Buchnera aphidicola (Therioaphis trifolii): one gene and its partner. The protein of the gene in region 2 interacts with the protein of the main gene of each other region in a pairwise test. Links are inferred from orthologs where the notes say so. Each region holds a gene or a part of one and is shown on either strand. Other genes may lie near its edges.

What was found.
Region 1: the proteins of aceE (region 2) and groL interact in binary tests that used the Escherichia coli proteins (3 or more experiments, as listed by UniProt). The link is inferred for Buchnera aphidicola (Therioaphis trifolii) from one-to-one orthologs.

Annotation. Positions count from the first base shown.
Region 1 is NZ_CP032996.1:8,758-20,179, reverse strand. The notes cover bases 919-3,899. They hold groL (chaperonin GroEL), read right to left. Parts: upstream 3,242-3,899; coding sequence 1,595-3,241; downstream 919-1,594. Other genes in these bases: D9V81_RS00090 (co-chaperone GroES), read right to left, coding at 3,292-3,585; D9V81_RS00100 (elongation factor P), read right to left, coding at 919-1,486. In the rest of the region: 16S rRNA (guanine(966)-N(2))-methyltransferase RsmD, read left to right, coding at 1-119; D9V81_RS00105 (ATP-binding protein), read left to right, coding at 176-913; more of D9V81_RS00100, read right to left, coding at 908-918; tRNA uridine-5-carboxymethylaminomethyl(34) synthesis GTPase MnmE, read right to left, coding at 3,963-5,324; membrane protein insertase YidC, read right to left, coding at 5,370-6,956; rnpA (ribonuclease P protein component), read right to left, coding at 7,096-7,446; rpmH (50S ribosomal protein L34), read right to left, coding at 7,454-7,597; dnaN (DNA polymerase III subunit beta), read left to right, coding at 7,801-8,901; gyrB (DNA topoisomerase (ATP-hydrolyzing) subunit B), read left to right, coding at 8,972-11,374.
Region 2 is NZ_CP032996.1:157,231-164,954, reverse strand. What follows is about bases 4,504-7,724. They hold aceE (pyruvate dehydrogenase (acetyl-transferring), homodimeric type), read right to left. Parts: upstream 7,368-7,724; coding sequence 4,704-7,367; downstream 4,504-4,703. Other genes in these bases: D9V81_RS00735 (GMP reductase), read right to left, coding at 7,506-7,724; D9V81_RS00745 (2-oxo acid dehydrogenase subunit E2), read right to left, coding at 4,504-4,690. Also shown: cell division protein FtsA, read left to right, coding at 1-225; cell division protein FtsZ, read left to right, coding at 230-1,378; iron-sulfur cluster insertion protein ErpA, read left to right, coding at 1,392-1,727; lpdA (dihydrolipoyl dehydrogenase), read right to left, coding at 1,975-3,387; more of D9V81_RS00745, read right to left, coding at 3,482-4,503. UniProt on the Escherichia coli protein: Component of the pyruvate dehydrogenase (PDH) complex, that catalyzes the overall conversion of pyruvate to acetyl-CoA and CO(2).

The DNA of each region.
Region 1 (11,422 bases), 140 kb from region 2 along the record:
TATATATAGAAACAAAACGTAATAAAAAAATTCAATATCCAAAACAATGGATATTATATAAAAAAAAAAAAACACATAATATTAATTATAGATTATATATTTTTAAAAAATCATATTAAATAATAATAATTTATTTTTATATTAATAAATTATAAAATATAGGTTAAAAAATTCAATGAATAATAAAAAATTTTTAAAAAAATTAAAAAATATTATTCCTATTCATATTATACCAAAATTTCAATATGAAACAGATTTATTAAAATGGAACAAAAAACAAGAAAAAATTTTTTCTAAAAAAATTATTCAAAAAAATAAAAATATAAAAATCAAAAAAAATTTTAAAAAATCAGGAATTAAAAAATTATATATAAATTGTTCATTCAAAAATTATCATATTGAACATGATGGACATAAAAAAGTATTATCTTTAACTAAAGATTATGCAAAAAATTTTAATAATCACATTTCAAATTTTATTTTTTTAGGTCGACCAGGAACTGGAAAAAATCATTTAGCTACAGCTATTGGAAATTATCTTATATCAAAAGGAAAAAAAGTTTTTATTACTACAATTTCAAATTTAATGTTAAAAATTAAATCTACATTTAATAATCAAGATAAAAAAAATACTGAAGAAAAATTTATAAATTATTTAAGTAAAATAGATTTATTAATTTTTGATGAAATAGGAATACAAACACAATCAAAATATGAAAAAATTATTATTAATCAAATTATAGATCGAAGATATTCTTCTAAAAAATCAACTGGAATGTTATCTAATTTAAACTTTTATGAAATAAAAACAATATTAGGGGAAAGAATAATTGATCGAATGAAATTTGGAAATAGTTTATGTTTAAATTTTAATTGGAATAGTTATAGAAATAAAAATCAAATAAAATTATAATTTATTTACTCTAGAATGATATTCTTCAGTTCGAGTATCAATTTTAACAATATCACCTACTTGAATAAATAAAGGCAAGGGCATTACTAAACCAGTATGTAATTTATATAATTTTAATTTAGTATTACTCATTGTAGAATTTAAACTTTTACCTGAAAGATCAGAAACAACTTTTAAATTTACAAAATTATTCATTTCTATTGATATAGGATTATTATTCCAAAAAGTAATTAAATAATCATTTTGTTCTAATAACCATTTATATTTATTTTGAATAATATTTTTATTTAAAGATAATTGTTCAAAATTTTGACGATGCATAAAATACCAATTATTATCATTATAATATATATACATATATTTAATATCATAAACATCAGCTCGTAATAAACCATCAGTAGAACGAAAAGTTTTTTCTATTAATTGATTAGTTAATAATTTTCTTAACTTTACTCTCGAAAATGCTTGTCCTTTACCAGGTTTAACAAAATCAACATTTTCAATAGAACATGGTTGATTTTCAAATAATACTTTTAAACCTATTTTAAAATTATTACTAGTATATAAAATCATATAATATATAATATTAAAAAAAAAAAATATAAAATTATAATAATTACCCCTAAACAAAAATTTTATTTAGGGTAATTATTAATATATTTTTAAAAAATATAAAAAAAATTACATCATTCCACCCATTCCACCACCCATTCCTCCTGGAGCAGGAGCACTAATATCGGATTTTTCTTCTTTTGGTAAATCAGTAACCATACATTCTGTTGTAATCATTAAACCAGCAACAGAAGCAGCATATTGTAAAGCAGAACGAGTTACTTTAGTTGGATCTAATATTCCAAAATTAATCATATCTCCATATTGATCAGTAGCTGCATTATAACCATAATTACCTTTACCATCTTTAACATTATTAGTTACTACAGATGGTTCTTCACCTGAATTAGAAACTATTTGACGTAAAGGTGCTTCCATAGCACGCAATGCCACTCGAATACCTACATTTTGATCTTCATTTTGACCAGATAAACTTGAAATTCGACCAGCTACTCTTACTAATGCTACACCACCTCCAGCAACAACACCTTCTTCTACTGCAGCACGAGTTGCATGTAATGCATCTTCAACACGAGCTTTTTTCTCTTTCATTTCTACTTCTGTAGCTGCACCTACTTTTAATACTGCAACTCCACCAGATAATTTTGCTAATCTTTCATTTAATTTTTCTTTATCATATTCTGAAGTAGATTCTTGTATTTGTTGTCTAATCTGATTAGTTCTATTTTGAATTGCATTTTTATTACCAGAACCACCAATAATTGTTGTTGTATCTTTAGTAATAACTACTCTTTTTGCTTGACCTAAATCATCTAAAGTAGATTTTTCTAATTCCATAGCTAATTCTTCAGAAATTACTGTTCCTGAAGTTAAAATAGCAATATCTTGTAACATTGCTTTTCTTCGATCGCCAAAACCTGGTGCTTTTACAGCTGCTATTTTTACAATTCCTCTCATAGAATTAACAACTAGAGTAGCTAAAGCTTCTCCTTCTAAATCTTCAGAAATAATTAATAATGGTTTACTGGATTTTGCAACAGATTCTAATAAAGGTAATAATTCACGAATATTAGAAATTTTTTTATCTGCCATAAGAATATATGGATTATCTAATTCTACTATTCCAGTTTCAGGTTTATTAATAAAATAAGGTGATAAATAACCTCGATCAAATTGCATACCTTTTACAACTTCTAATTCATCCTGTAATCCAGTTCCTTCTTCAACAGTAATTACACCATCATTTCCAACTTTTTCCATAGCTTCAGAAATTAATTTTCCAACAGTTTCATCTGCATTGGCTGATATTGTACCAACTTGTGTAATAGCTTTAGAATCAGAACATGGAACAGACATATTTTTCAATTCTTCTACTGCATTAATAACAGCTTTATCAATACCACGTTTTAAATCCATAGGATTCATTCCTGCAGCAACTGCTTTTAATCCTTCATTAACTATCGCTTGAGCTAATAAAGTTGCAGTAGTAGTACCATCTCCAGCAGCATCATTCGCTTTTGATGCTACTTCTTTTACCATTTGTGCACCCATATTCTCAAATTTATCTTCTAATTCAATTTCTCGAGCAACTGATACACCATCTTTAGTAATACTAGGTGCTCCAAAAGATTTATCTAAAATAACATTTCTTCCTTTAGGACCTAAAGTTACTTTAACTGCATCAGCTAAAACATTAACTCCACGTAACATTTTTACTCTAGCTTCATTTCCAAATTTTACATCTTTCGCTGTCATGTGCATATTCCTTAAAATATAAATATTTTAATTAATTTATAAAGAATATATTACTCTTCAACAATTGCTAAAATATCACTTTCTGTTAAAATTAATACTTCTTCATTATCTATTTTTTCTGTTTTTGCACCATATCCTTCATTAAAAATAACAGTATCACCTAATTTAACATCTAATGGTTTTATATTTCCATTTTCTAAAACACGACCATTACCTACTGCTATTACTGTACCTCTAGTTGATTTTCCAGCTGCAGCACCAGTTAAAACAATTCCTCCTGCTGATTTTAACTCTACTTCTTTTTTTTTAATAATGACTCGGTCATGCAATGGACGAATTTTCATTTAATTATACTCCTTAAATTCGTTTTTTTAATAGCGACCTAAAAAATTATTTTCTTTAAATAATTAATATATTTTTATAAATATAATTACTTTTAATAACATATTTAATTATATGGATACATATGAAAATTTTCAAGGGTAAATATATTATAATATATATATAAAAATATAATATTTATTATAAATAAATTATTTTTTAATAATATACATTATAAAAAAATAATAAAAACTATTGACATAAACTATAATTTTATGTTTTAATAAATATGCTATATTTGCCCGGATAGCTCAGTTGGTAGAGCAGGGGACTGAAAATCCCCGTGTCGGTGGTTCAATTCCGCCTTCGGGCAAATTAAAAATACAATATTAAAATAATTTTATTTTCCAATACAAAAATTTTTAAATATAGAATTTAAAATATCATTCGAAGTAACTGAACCAGTAATTTCATTTAACATATTTTGTATAATTTTTAAATCTTCAGCTAATAATTCTATATTTTTTAAAATAAAACAATTTATTTTAGCATATTTTATTTGTTTTTTAATTAATCTTAAAATATTTAAATGTCTACGTCTCACTAAAAAAATTGTTTCTATACTATCATGATTAGATTGAAAAATTAATTTTTTTAAATATTTTTTTAAAAGTTTGAAACCATATTTTTTTTTTGCAGAAATTATAATATATGTATGATTATTATAATATTTTTTAATTTGGGGAGTTCTATTAGAAAGATCACATTTATTAATTATAAATGTTACTTTATCTTTATGAGTTATTTTTTTTAAAAATTTAACAATTATTTTTTTTTTTTTAAATAAAGAAAATGTATCATCAAGAACAAAAAAAATATGATCTGATATTTTTATTTGTTCCCAAGATTTATTAATTCCAATTTTTTCTATAATATTATTTGTTAATCTAAATCCTGCAGTATCTGTAATTTGTATTGTTATTCCTTTTATATTAATAAATTCATTTAAAACATCTCGTGTTGTACCAGATATATTTGTAACTATTGCAGAATCATTTAAAGATAATAAATTAAATATACTTGATTTTCCAACATTAGTTGGTCCAACTATAACAAATTTAAATCTTTCACGAAATGTATGATTTGATTTTGCAATAATATTAATTTTTTTTATATCATTAAAAATATATTCTATTTTTTTTTTTATTTTATAAAAATTTATATTATAATCTTCATCTGGAAAATTTAATATTGTTTCAATTAACATTCTTACATTAATAATATTATTAATTAAATTATTAATTTTTTTTGAAAATACACCTTGTAAAGATTTTAAAGAAGATTTTATACTAAATTCAGAATTTGCATTAATTAATTTAATAATAGATTCAGCTTGTATTAAATCTAATTTACCATTTAAAAAAGCTCTCTCCGAAAATTCTCCTGGACGCGCAATACGAATATTTCCAAAAGATAAAATAGATTTTATTAATAAATCTAAGATTACTGGATTACCATGTCCATGTAATTCTAATACATCTTCTCCTGTAAAGGAATTTGGTTTAGGGAACCATATTGCAAGACCTTGATCAATAACATCGCCAATAGAGTCTAAAAAAGACGAATAATACGCATATCTTGGAGAAGGTAATGTTCCTAAAACTTTATTAGCAATATATTGTACTTTACTTCCAGATATCCTTAAAATACCTACTCCAGATCTTCCATAAGGAGTAGATTGTGCTATTATAGTATCAGTCATATTTTTATTTTTTTTTTTTAATATTATATAAATATAATTTATAATTTATTTTTTAAAATTATTTTTTAAATTATAATTAATAATTATTTGTTGTAATATAGTTACTAAATTACTAAATGTATAATATAATACTAAACCAGATGGAAACCATAAAAAACAAACAATAAATAACATAGGTATAAAATTAATTATTTTTTCTTTAAGTGAAAGAGGAAAATTATTTGCAGGAGATGTTTTTTGCATAAAAAAAACTGTTATACCCATTAAAATAGGTAAAACATAAAATGGATCTTGAGCTGATAAATCATTAATCCAAAATATAAAAGGAGAATGCCTTAGTTCTATTGAATTAATTAAAACATAATATAATGCAAAAAAAATAGGCATTTGTAAAATAACAGAAATTAAACCATTAAATGGATTAAGATTATGTTTTTTATATAATTGTACTATTTTTTCATTTAATTTTTTATTATTATTTTTAAATTGATCTTTAATTTTATTAATTTCTGGTTGTAATATTTTCATTTTAATAGTAGAAATATACTGTGATTTAATTAAAGGATAGGTCATCATACGAATAATGCATGTAATTATAATAATTGCACAACCCCAATTATTAAAAAAATAATATAATAAATTTAAAAAATGAAATAATGGTTTTGAAATAAACCAAAACCACCCATAATCTATAATTTCATCAAAATATGGAGCAAAAGATGACATTTTATTTTGAATTTTTGGACCAAACCAAAATGCAATTCTTTTAATTTTTTTTGTTTCAGGAAAAACAAAAAAATTTGATGATTTATATCCTAAAATTATATTTTGATTATTTTGAGTAAGATAAATAGTATTATTATCTGATGCATCTAAAATCCAGGCAATAGAAAAATATTTTTTAAAAAAAGAAATCCACCCTTTTTTTGATATAATATGTAATTTTTTATTTATACATTCATGAAAAAAAAATTTTTTATATTTTTGATTATCTTGAGAATATGCAATATTATCAAATTGATTATTTTTAACATTTAAATTATTAGAATTATTATTTAAATAATTTTGTTGTAATTCTCCAAATATATGATATGATAATGTATTTAAATTATGATTATATATTTTATATTCAATTTCAATATCATAACATCCTTTTTTAAATATAAATGTTTTAATAAAATATATTCCATTTTGGATTTTTGATTTTATTGAAACAAATAATATTTTTTGTCCATTTAATAATGAAAAATATGAACGATTTGAATTATATATTATTTTTTTTTTATAATTAATATTATATTTATTTGTTTCAATAATACCACTATCAATTTGTTTTAAATTATGCATAGAATTTAATAATTTTAATTTTTTAAAATCTTGTAATTTATCTTGATAATTTAACAATTTTCCTTGATATATAAATCCACCATTTAAATTAATTTTTAAATCTATAACATCAGTTTTTACATGAATATTATTTATTTTATTAACATGTAATTTATTATATGTAGTATCATAATAAATTTTTGTTTTTAAAACATTTGTTTTACATAATTTAAAAATTAAAAATTTCCAAATAAAAAATGAAAATAATAATAAAATAAAAATAAAAACAAAACGCTGTAAACGCATTTTAAATATTCTCTTATATTATAAAATGATATATATATAATTTATTATGTATAAAAAATTTTTTAAAATTATTATATTAAATTAAAATATAATATATAAATTAAATATTTTTATAATAAAATAAATTTATTTAATAATATTAAAAATAATATTTTATCCACATTTTTTTTAAAAAAAATATTAATTTTAATCGATTAATTTTTAAAATATTTAATGTAGCAATAATTACAAAATCATAATTCAATAAATAATATTGTGATAAACGAAAACTTTCTCGAATTAATCTTTTTATTAAATTTCTTTTATAAGCATGTTTAGAAACTTTTTTTGAAACAATAATACCTAACCTAGGAAAATTAAATGTATTTTTAATAGTTAATATTTTTAATAAAAAAGTTATCCTTGTTTTTGGTTTATTAATAAAAACTCTTTGAAAGTCTTTAAAAGTTAATAAACGTAATTTTTTTTTAAAAAAAAAACGATATTTCATTATCATATTATTTTTTAGAAACTGTTAATCGAAAACGAATTTTTTTTCTTCTTCGTGATAAAATATCACGACCAGATCGAGTAGCCATTCTTGTTCGAAAACCATGTACACGATTTCTTTTTAATAAAGATGGTTGAAAAGTACGTTTCATAAAATATCCTTATAATATTAATACAAATAATTATTGATGATTTTAAAATATAAAAAATATATTAAATTATTTTTATATGAAATTAATATAATATTTTTATTTATTAAAATAATAATATCAAATATATAAAATAATTATAATAATTTTAATATATAAAAAAATTATTTAATTATGTAATAAAAATAAATAACTAATAATAAAATATGAAATTTACTATTAAAAAAACAATTCTTTTAAAATCATTACAAAAATTAAATAGTATTATTTATATTAATTATAAAAATGAAATTATTAATAATATTTTATTTCATATTGAACATAATAATACATATTTAATAAGTACAAATTTAGAATTAGAATTAATTGCAAAAATAAATTGCATAATTATTGATCAAATAGGTGAAATTATTGTATCTGCAAAAAAAATATTAAATATTATTCGTAGTTTTCCAAATAATTCAGAAATAAATATTATAGTAAAAAATAATATTATGAAATTACAATATCATAATATTTATTTTAAACTTCATGTATTAAATCCTAAACATTTTCCACGATTTCAACAAAAAAAAAATATAGATTATATTTTAATTAATCAAGATAAATTTAAAAATATTATTTATAATACTCATTATGCAATGGCAAAACAAGATATACGACATTATTTAAATGGAATGAATATTGAAATTAATAAAGGAACAATATTATCTGTGTCTACCGATGGTTACAGAATGGCAATTTCAAAAATTAATTATGAAAATATAAAAAAAAAAATTTCTATTATTATTCCATATAAAACAATATTAGAATTAATAAAAATTCTAGAAGAAAAAAATAATAAAATTAAAATTAGTTTTAATAAAAATAGTATTAAAATTTATTTAGAAAAATATATTATATCTAGTAAATTAATAGATAATCAATTTCCAAATTATAAACAGTTTTTAAAAATAATTTTTCAAAAAAATATTATTATTAATCGACAAAAAATTAAAGAGGCTTTAACAAGAGCGTCAATTTTAACAAATCAAAAAATTCCAGGTGTAAGAATTATTATTACTAATGGAATATGTACTATAAGTGCTAATAATGAACAAGATGAAATAGTTAAAGAAAAATTTAAAATTAATTATTTTCATACACCAATAGAATTAACAATGAATATTCATTATATTTTAGATGTAATTAATATTATTGATAATGATACAATTAAAATTTTATTAAATAATGAAAATTCTAGTATATGTATCCAAGATAATAAATTTAATAATTCAAATCATATAATTATGCCTTTAATTTTATAAAAAATAATTAATTTTTTATTTTAAAATATTATTTTTTATTATGATATATAAAATAGGAATATTATGAAATATGTATAATTCTTCTAATATTAAAATTTTAAAAGGATTAGATGCAGTAAGAAAACGTCCAGGTATGTATATTGGAAATACAGATGATGGTAGTGGATTACATCACATGGTTTTTGAAATTGTTGATAATTCTATTGATGAAGCTCTAGCTGGATATTGTAAAAAAATTCAGGTTATTATTCATCCAGATCAATCAATTTCTGTAAAAGATGATGGAAGAGGAATACCTATAGATATACATCCTGAAGAAGGAATTTCATCTGCAGAAGTAATTTTAACTATGTTACATTCTGGAGGAAAATTTGACAATAATACATACAAAATTTCAGGTGGTTTACATGGAGTTGGAATTTCTGTAGTAAATGCATTATCTAAAAAATTAAAATTAACAATATATAGAAATGGAAATATATATCAACAAACATATAAAAATGGTAAACCGATTAATAAATTAAAAATTATTGGTAAAAAAAATTATACAGGTACAAAAATTCATTTTTGGCCAAGTTATAAAATATTTACTCATATTATTAATTTTAAATATGAAATATTATCCAAAAGATTAAGAGAACTTTCTTTTTTAAACCCTAATATTGAAATTCAAATACAAGATATAAATAGAAATTTAAAAGAAATATATCATTATACTGGAGGAATTAAATCATTTATTAAATTTTTAAGTAAAAATAAACAACCTATTCATACACAAATTATATATTTTAAATCTATAAAAGATAACATTGAAGTAGAAATTGCTATACAATGGAATAATTCATTTAAAGAAAAAATTTATTGCTTTACTAATAATATTCCTCAAAAAGATGGAGGAACACATTTATCTAGTTTTAGAACAGCAATTACAAGAACTATAAATAATTATATTAATAAAGAAGGATATAATAAAAAAAATACAATTCAAACTATTGGAGATGATACTAGAGAAGGAATAATTGCAATTATATCAATTAAAATGCCTAATCCAAAATTTTCTTCACAAACAAAAGAAAAATTAGTATCTTCTGAAGTAAAAGCAATTATAGAATCAATTATTACAACAAATTTAACAGATTTTTTATTAGAAAATCCTAAAGATTCTAAAAATATCATTAATAAAATTATTCATGCATCTAAAATTAGAGAAGCAGCAAAAAAAGTAAGAGAAATTAGTAAAAAAAAAGGCATTATTGATTTAAGTGGTTTGCCTGGAAAATTAGCAGATTGTCAAGAAAAAAATCCAACATTATCAGAAATTTATTTAGTTGAAGGAGATTCTGCTGGAGGATCAGCAAAACAGGGAAGAAATAGAAAAAATCAAGCTATTTTACCATTAAAAGGAAAAATATTAAATGTAGAAAAAGCTACATTTGAAAAAATGATTGCATCACAAGAAATCGGAACAATTATTACAGCTTTAGGATGTGGTATTGGAAAAATAGATTATAATCCTGAAAAATTAAGATATCACACTATTATTATAATGACTGATGCTGATATTGATGGATCTCATATAAGAACATTATTATTAACTTTTTTTTATCGATATATGCCTGAAATTATTAAACGCGGACATATATATATAGCACAACCTCCATTATATAAAATTAAACAAGGTAAAAAAGAAATATATATTAAAAATGAAGAATTTATGTATAAAAAACAAATTAAAATTGCTTTAAAAAATTTATTATATTATAAAAAAAATATTAATAATAATACACATTCGGAAAAATTTAAAAAAATAATTTTAGAATATTTAAATATTAAATATATTTTAAAAAAATGTAATTATCATTTTTCTAATGAAATTATACAGGAACTTATATATCAACCAAAATTAAATAATTTATATAATAAAAATAATGTAACAAAATGGGTAGAAAAAATTATTTTTAATTTAAATAATAAAACAAAATATATAAAATATTCAAGTAAAATTAAAGAAAATATTGAACAAAAAACTTTTGAACCAATAATTTTTGAATTCGATAAATTAAATTTAAAAAATAATATTTATTATATTACAAATACATTATTGTCTAGTAATGAATATACTAAAATAAAAAAATTAGGTGATCAATGGATAAAATTAATTCATAAAGATGATTATATTAAACGAGGAAATAAAATAAAAAAAATTATTAATTTAGAAGCTATTATAAAATGGTTAATAAAAATAGTACAAAATGAAATTAAAATACAAAGATATAAAGGATTAGGAGAAATGAATCCTAATCAATTATGGAAAACAACTATGAATCCTAAAACTAGACATATGTTACAAGTAACTATTAAAGATGCTATTTCTGCAAATATTCTATTTAATACTTTAATGGGAGATTTAGTTGAACCAAGGAAGATATTTATAGAAAAAAATGCTTTAATGGTAGAAAATATTGACATTTAAAATTATATTAAATGAATTTTTATAAAAATATTATTTAAAATTAAGTTT
Region 2 (7,724 bases):
ATTCTTGCAAAAAAAATTTTTAATATGAAAATTCGAATTGCAAATCCAATTCAAATTAAAACATACAATGATCATATTATTGATCCTAGTTATTCAACAGTAATAGGATTATTAAAGTACGGATTAGAAATATATTATAAAAAAAAAAAAAATATAAATAAAAAAAAAATATTAAAAAAATGGTTTTATTATCTTCAAAATTGGATTAAAAAAATAATAGGATAATTTTATGTTTGAACCCATTGAATTAAGTAATGATGCAATAATTAAAGTATTAGGAATTGGAGGTGGAGGTGGAAATGCTGTAGAACATATGGTAAGAGAAAAAATAGAAGGAGTAGAATTTTTTGCAATAAATACTGATGCTCAAGCATTAAAAAAAATTGAAGTAGGGCAAACAATTCAAATTGGAAGTAATATTACAAAAGGTTTAGGAGCTGGATCAAATCCAGAAATTGGTAAACATGCTGCAGAAGAAGATCGTGAAACAATTAATGCTGCATTAGAAGGAGCAGATATGGTATTTATAGCTGCTGGAATGGGGGGAGGAACTGGAACTGGAGCTGCTCCAGTAGTTGCATCTATTGCAAAAGAAATGGGTATCTTAACAGTAGCTGTAATTACTAAACCATTTATTTTTGAAGGAAAAAAAAGAATGATATTTGCTGATCAAGGTATTCTAGAATTATCTAAATATGTTGATTCTCTTATTATAATACCAAATGATAAATTATTAAAAGTATTAAATCGAGGTATTTCTCTTTTAGATGCATTTAGTGCAGCAAATAATGTACTTAGAGGTGCTGTTCAGGGAATTGCAGAATTAATTACTAAACCTGGATTAATGAATGTAGATTTTGCTGATGTTAGAACAGTAATGTCTGAAATGGGTTATGCAATGATGGGAACAGGATTATCTTCTGGAGATAATAGAGCAGAAGAAGCATCAGAAATTGCTATTTCTAGCCCATTATTAGAAGATATTGATTTATCAGGAGCAAGAGGAGTTTTAGTTAATATTACAGCTGGAATAGATTTAAGATTAGATGAATTTGAAACTGTAGGTAATACTGTAAGATCATTTTCATCAGATAATGCGACTGTAGTTATTGGAACATCTCTTGATCCTGATATGAATGATTCATTACGAGTTACAGTAGTTGCTACTGGTATTGGATCAGAAAATCAAAATAAAAATAATATTTTTTCAAATAAAAATATTTCTAATAAAGAAAAAAAATCAACAGACTATCGATATCAAAATTTCAATTTAGGGATAAAAAAAAATAATCAAAAAAATATAGAAATTAAAAAAATAAAATCAAATTATTTAGATATTCCGTCTTTTTTAAGAAAAAATAATATTCTCAAAAAATGAAAAAATTTAAAATATGATAAATTCAATAAATTTAAAAATAAAATTTACTCAATCAGCAAATTATAAAATTTTAAAATTAATAAAAAAAAATCAAACATTAAAATTTCGAATATATATTATTGGTGGGGGATGTAATGGATTTCAATATCAATTTAAAATAGATAATAAAATTAATAAAAATGATATCATAATAAAAAAAAATTTTAATATTATTATCGATGCTATTAGTTTACATTATATTAATGGAGGAATAATTGATTATCAAGAAACATTATCAGGATCAAAATTTATAGTATATAATCCAAATGCAAAAACAACATGTAGTTGTGGTTCATCTTTTGGTATATAATATAATTTATATTAAAATAAAATGTTAAAAATGAAAATTATTAATAATATAAATAATATATTTAACTTAAAAAATTTTAAATTTATTATAATAAATAAAATATATAATAATATTTTATTATTTTATATTAAATAATTGAATATATGAAAATAAAATAATTGTATAAAATATTATAAAGAATTATTTGAATAAAATTACAAATAATTCTTTATTATATAATATAATTATTTCAAATTAAAATATTAAATTAAATTTTTAAATTCATTAAATCTGTAACAGTACCTTGTAAAATTTGTGCTGTTAAACCAATTGATTCACATAATGTTGGATGAGGATGAATAGTTAATGAAATATCTTCTATATCACAACCCATTTCAATAGCTAATGTAATTTCAGATAATAATTCACCTGCTTGTCTACCAACAAGTATTCCTCCAATAACTTTACGATTATCTTTATTAATAATTAATTTAGTTATACCATTTGAACAATTTGAAACAATTGCACGTCCAGAAGCATTCCAGGGAAATGTTGCAACTTCATAATTTATATTTCTTTTAATTGCTTCATTTTCATGTATACCTACCCATGCAATTTCAGGATCAGTATAAGCTACTGATGGGATTGCAATAGGATCAAAATAATGTTTATAACCAGAAATAACTTCTGAAACAATATGACCTTGATGGATTCCTTTATGAGCTAGCATTGGTTGACCAATAACATCACCAATAGCATAAATATTAGGAATGTTAGTTTTAAATTGATCATCTACTATAATAAAGTTATTTTTATCAACGATAACTCCAATCTTATCTAATGATAATTCTTTTATATTTGGAATTCTTCCAACTGCTATTAATATAGCATCATATATTTTTTTTTCTTTATTAATTTTATTAGATAAAGTAACAAAAACTTGATTATCTTTTACAAAGATATTATCAATATTAGTTCCTAATAAAATATTAAAATTATTTTTTATTTCTTTTAAAAATATTTTAATAATATCTTGATCTAAAAATGGTAAAACTTGATCACACCGATCAATAACATCAACTTTTGAACCAATTGCACTATAAAAAGTAGCCATTTCTAAACCAATAATTCCTGACCCAATGATTAATAATTTTTTTGGAATAGTATTAAGAGATAATGCTTGAGTGGAATTCCAAATATAATTAGAATCATTAGGTATATTAGGTAATGTAATAGGTTTAGATCCAGTAGCAATAATTACATCTTGAAAATGAATATGTATATTTTCTTTATTATTTTTTACTAATACTGTTTTTGAATCTATAAAAGTACCTATTCCATTTATAATATCTACTTTTCTCATTTTTGATAGTGATTTTAATCCATTAGATAAAGTATTAATTATTTTATCTTTATTTTTTTTTATTAAATTAAAATCAATTTTTGGATCACTAAAAACAACACCTTGTTTAGATATTTCTTGTGATTCTTTAATTACTTTAGCAATATGTAATAAAAATTTTGATGGAATACAACCAACATTTAAACAAACACCACCTAATTGATTATATTTTTCAACTAAAATTGTACTTAATCCTAAATCAGCACTACGAAAAGCTGCTGAATATCCTGCAGGACCGGATCCAAGAACTAATACTTGAATATGAATATCTCGAATCATTTTCACCCTTAAAAATAAAATAATAAAATATATTATATTAATATAAATATAATTATAAAATTAAATATTAAATTATTAAAAAAATTTAAAAAAATTATATTAATAATAATCTAATATCAGATAATAATGTATTAATAAATGTAATAAATTGTGCACCTTCTACGCCATCAATAATACGATGATCATAAGATAAAGAAAGCGGTAAAATTAATTTTGGTATAAATGATGTTCCATTCCAAACTGGCTTATAAGTAAATTTAGAAACTCCTAAAATTGCTGCTTCAGAAGAATTAATAATTGGAGTAAAATTTATACCTCCAATACCACCTAAACTAGAAATAGTAAAACACCCTCCTTGTAAATCAGATATTTTTAATTCACCTTTACGGGCTTGATTAGATTTTTCTAATATTTCAATAGCAATATCAGATAATGTTTTTTTATTAACATGTTTTATAACAGGAACAAGTAATCCATGAATAGTATTAACTGCTATACCAATATTAATATATTTTTTTAAAAAAATTATCTCATCTTCTATAGAAATCGAACTATTGAAGTAAGGAAATTTTTCTAATCCTTTAGAAACTGCTTTAATAATAAAAGTTAATAATGTTAATTTATTATTTTTTTTATGATTTATAGTTTTATTATATTTAATTCTAAAGTTTTCTAAATCGGTAATATCTACTTCATCAAATTGTGTAACATGAGGAATAGTAGTCCAATTTTTTGATAATAATTTTCCAGATATTTTTTTTATTTTATTTAATTTAATTATTTCAACTGAACCAAATTTACTAAAATCAAAATTTTTTGAAATATTATTATTATTATTATTAAATGTACTTGAAATATTATTTTTACTAATATTTTTAATATATTTATCAATATCTTGTTTAATAATTCGATTTTTTCTACCACTTCCAGAAATATTCTTCAAATCAATATTTAAAGAACGTGATAATCTTCTAATTAAAGGTGAAGCATGTATTATATAATTAGTATTATTTAATTCTAAAGATTCATTAACGACACAATTAGATGCATCTTGATTAATAATAGAATTATTAATATTTTCTATTATCATAATAACAGAATCTTTTTGTACAATATCAGAAACCTTTACTTTAATTTCTTTTATTTTACCTTCATAAGGAGACGGAATCTCCATAGAAGCTTTTTCACCTTCTATAACAATCACACTTTGTTCTTTTTTAATGATATCATTAACGCTGACTAAAATATCTACTATTTCAGCATGATCTATACCAATATCTGGAATTTTAATTTCAGTATCCACTAAATTTAACCTCTTATGCTAAACGTGGATTAATTTTTCTTATATCAATATTAAATTTTAATATTGCATCAAGAATAATTTTTTTATCTATTATATTACAATTTAATAATTCTGTTAATGCAGCAATAACAATATAATGAGAACTTATTTCAAAATAATTACGTAAATTTTCACGACTATCAGAACGTCCAAAACCATCAGTTCCTAAAACACGATATTTTATAGCAGGAATATAATTTCGTACTTGATCAGCAAAAATTTTCATATAATCAGTAACAGCAACAGCAGGAGCAGAATTCATAATTTTTGTAATATAAGGAATTTTAGATTTTTTATCTGGATTTAACATATTCCATCTCTCACAATCTTGTCCATCTCTTGCTAATTCTGTAAAAGATGTGACACTATAAACATCAGAACCAATTTGATAATTTTTATATAAAATATCAGCTGCTTGTCTTACACTTCTTAATATTGCTCCTGAACCCATTAATTGTACTTTTCCTTTTGTGTTAGTTAATGAATATAACTTATAAATTCCTTTTTTTATACCTTCTTCAACATTTTTAGGCATTGCAGGCATAAAATAATTTTCATTCATAGTAGTAATATAATAATAAATATTTTCTTGATTAGGTCCATACATTCTTTGTAATCCATCTTGAATAATTACAGCCATTTCATAAGAATATGATGGATCATAAGAAATACAATTAGGAACAGTTAAAAAATGAATATGACTATGACCATCTTCATGTTGTAAACCTTCTCCATTTAAAGTTGTTCTTCCTGATGTTCCTCCAATTAAAAAACCGCGCGCTTGTTGATCACCAGCAGCCCAACACAAATCTCCAATTCTTTGAAAACCAAACATAGAATAATAAATATAAAATGGAATCATTGGAAAATTATTACTACTATATGAAGTAGCTGCAGCTAACCATGATGCAGCAGCTCCTAATTCATTAATACCTTCTTGTAATATTTGACCATTTTTATCCTCTTTATAATATGATAATTGATTTTTATCTTGAGGAATATATTTTTGTCCATTAAAATTATAAATCCCAATTTTTCGAAATAAACCTTCCATACCAAATGTTCGAGCTTCATCAGCAATAATTGGAACAATTCGATCCTTTAAAATAGGTAAATTTAATAATATATTTAATATACGAACAAAAACTATAGTAGTAGATATTTTTCTTTTTTGTTCTAAAAATAATGATTTAAAATCTTGCAACGTTGGTAATATTAAATTTTCAGTAAATTTTTCAATTCTAGATGGAAGATAACCACCTAATTGACTTCTTTTTTGATGTAAATAAATATATTCAGGAGAATTTTTAGGAAATATAATATATGGAAGAGAAGAAATATTTTTCTTTTCAATAGGTACATTGAATCGTTTACAAAAATATATTAAATCTTCTGTATTCATTTTTTTAACTTGGTGTGCAGTATTTTTTCCTTCTGCTATATTTCCCATTCCATAACCTTTAATTGTATGTACTAAAATTACAACAGGTTTATCTTGTGATTGTTTTGCTTTTTTAAAAGCAGAAAAAATTTTTTTCGGATCATGTCCACCGCGATTTAATGACCAAATATCTTGATCAGACATATTTTTTACTAATTCTAATGTTTCAGGATATTTTCCAAAAAAATGTTTTCTAATGTATGCTCCATTTTTTGATTTAAAATTTTGATAATCTCCATCTAAAGTCTCATTCATTAATTTAATTAATTTACCACTACAATCTTTTTTTAATAAAGAATCCCAACGATCACCCCAAATAACTTTAATTACTTCCCAACCTGCACCATAAAATAAACTTTCTAATTCATTAATAATTTTACCATTACCTATAACTGGACCATCTAATCTTTGTAAATTACAATTTATTACATAAATTAAATTATTTAATTTTTCTCTAGAAGCAATATTAATTGCACCCTTAGATTCAGGTTCATCCATTTCTCCATCACCTAAGAAAGCATATACTGTTCTATTTTTAGTATCTTTTAAATTTCTATTCTCAAGATATTTTAAAAATTTAGCTTGATAAATAGAACTAATTGGACTTAAACCCATAGAAACAGTTGGAAATTGCCAAAAATTAGGCATAAGTTTTGGATGAGGATAAGAAGATAAACCATTACCTGAAATTTCTTGACGAAAATTATTCATTTGTTCTTCAGTTAATCTACCTTCCAAAAAAGCTCTAGAATAAATTCCAGGTGAAATATGTCCTTGAAAATATATTAAATCACCATCAAAATTTTTATTTGCAGCTTTAAAAAAATGATTAAAACAAACTTCATAAATAGTAGCAGAGGATTGAAAAGAAGATAAATGTCCCCCAAGTTCTAAATTTTTATTTGAAGCACGTAATACCATAACTATAGCATTCCATCTTATAGCTGATCGTATTTTTTTTTCAATATCTAAATCTCCAGGATATTTAAATTCTTGATCAACTGGTATGGTATTAATATAATCTGTTACAAAATTATCGATAATATAATTTATATTATGTTTTTTCATTTTTTCTATTAATTTTTGTATTATAAATTTAGCACGATCTTCTCCTTCCCTTAAAATAATTGATTCGATAGAATCTATCCATTCAATTGTTTCAATAGGATCAATATCATACTGAGAATAATTAGACATTCTTAATATTCCTTTATTTATTTTAAATTAATGTTAAATTGATTATATGAATAATAATTTTATAATAATACAAAAAATAAAAAATTAAAAGCTTCTATACATATAGTATTTCATATAATAATCATGTCAAGTAACATATTAAAATAATTGATTATTATTGAAAATTTTATTCTCTTGTTCTAAAACACGAATAAATGTAGTACGTTTAGTTAATTCTTGTATTTTTTTTGCACCCACATAAGTACAAGATGATCGTAAACCTCCTAATATATCAAGCACTGTTTTGTTTACTGATCCTTTTAATAATAATTTTACTGATTTACCTTCATCAGTTCTATAAACTTCAACTTTACCCAT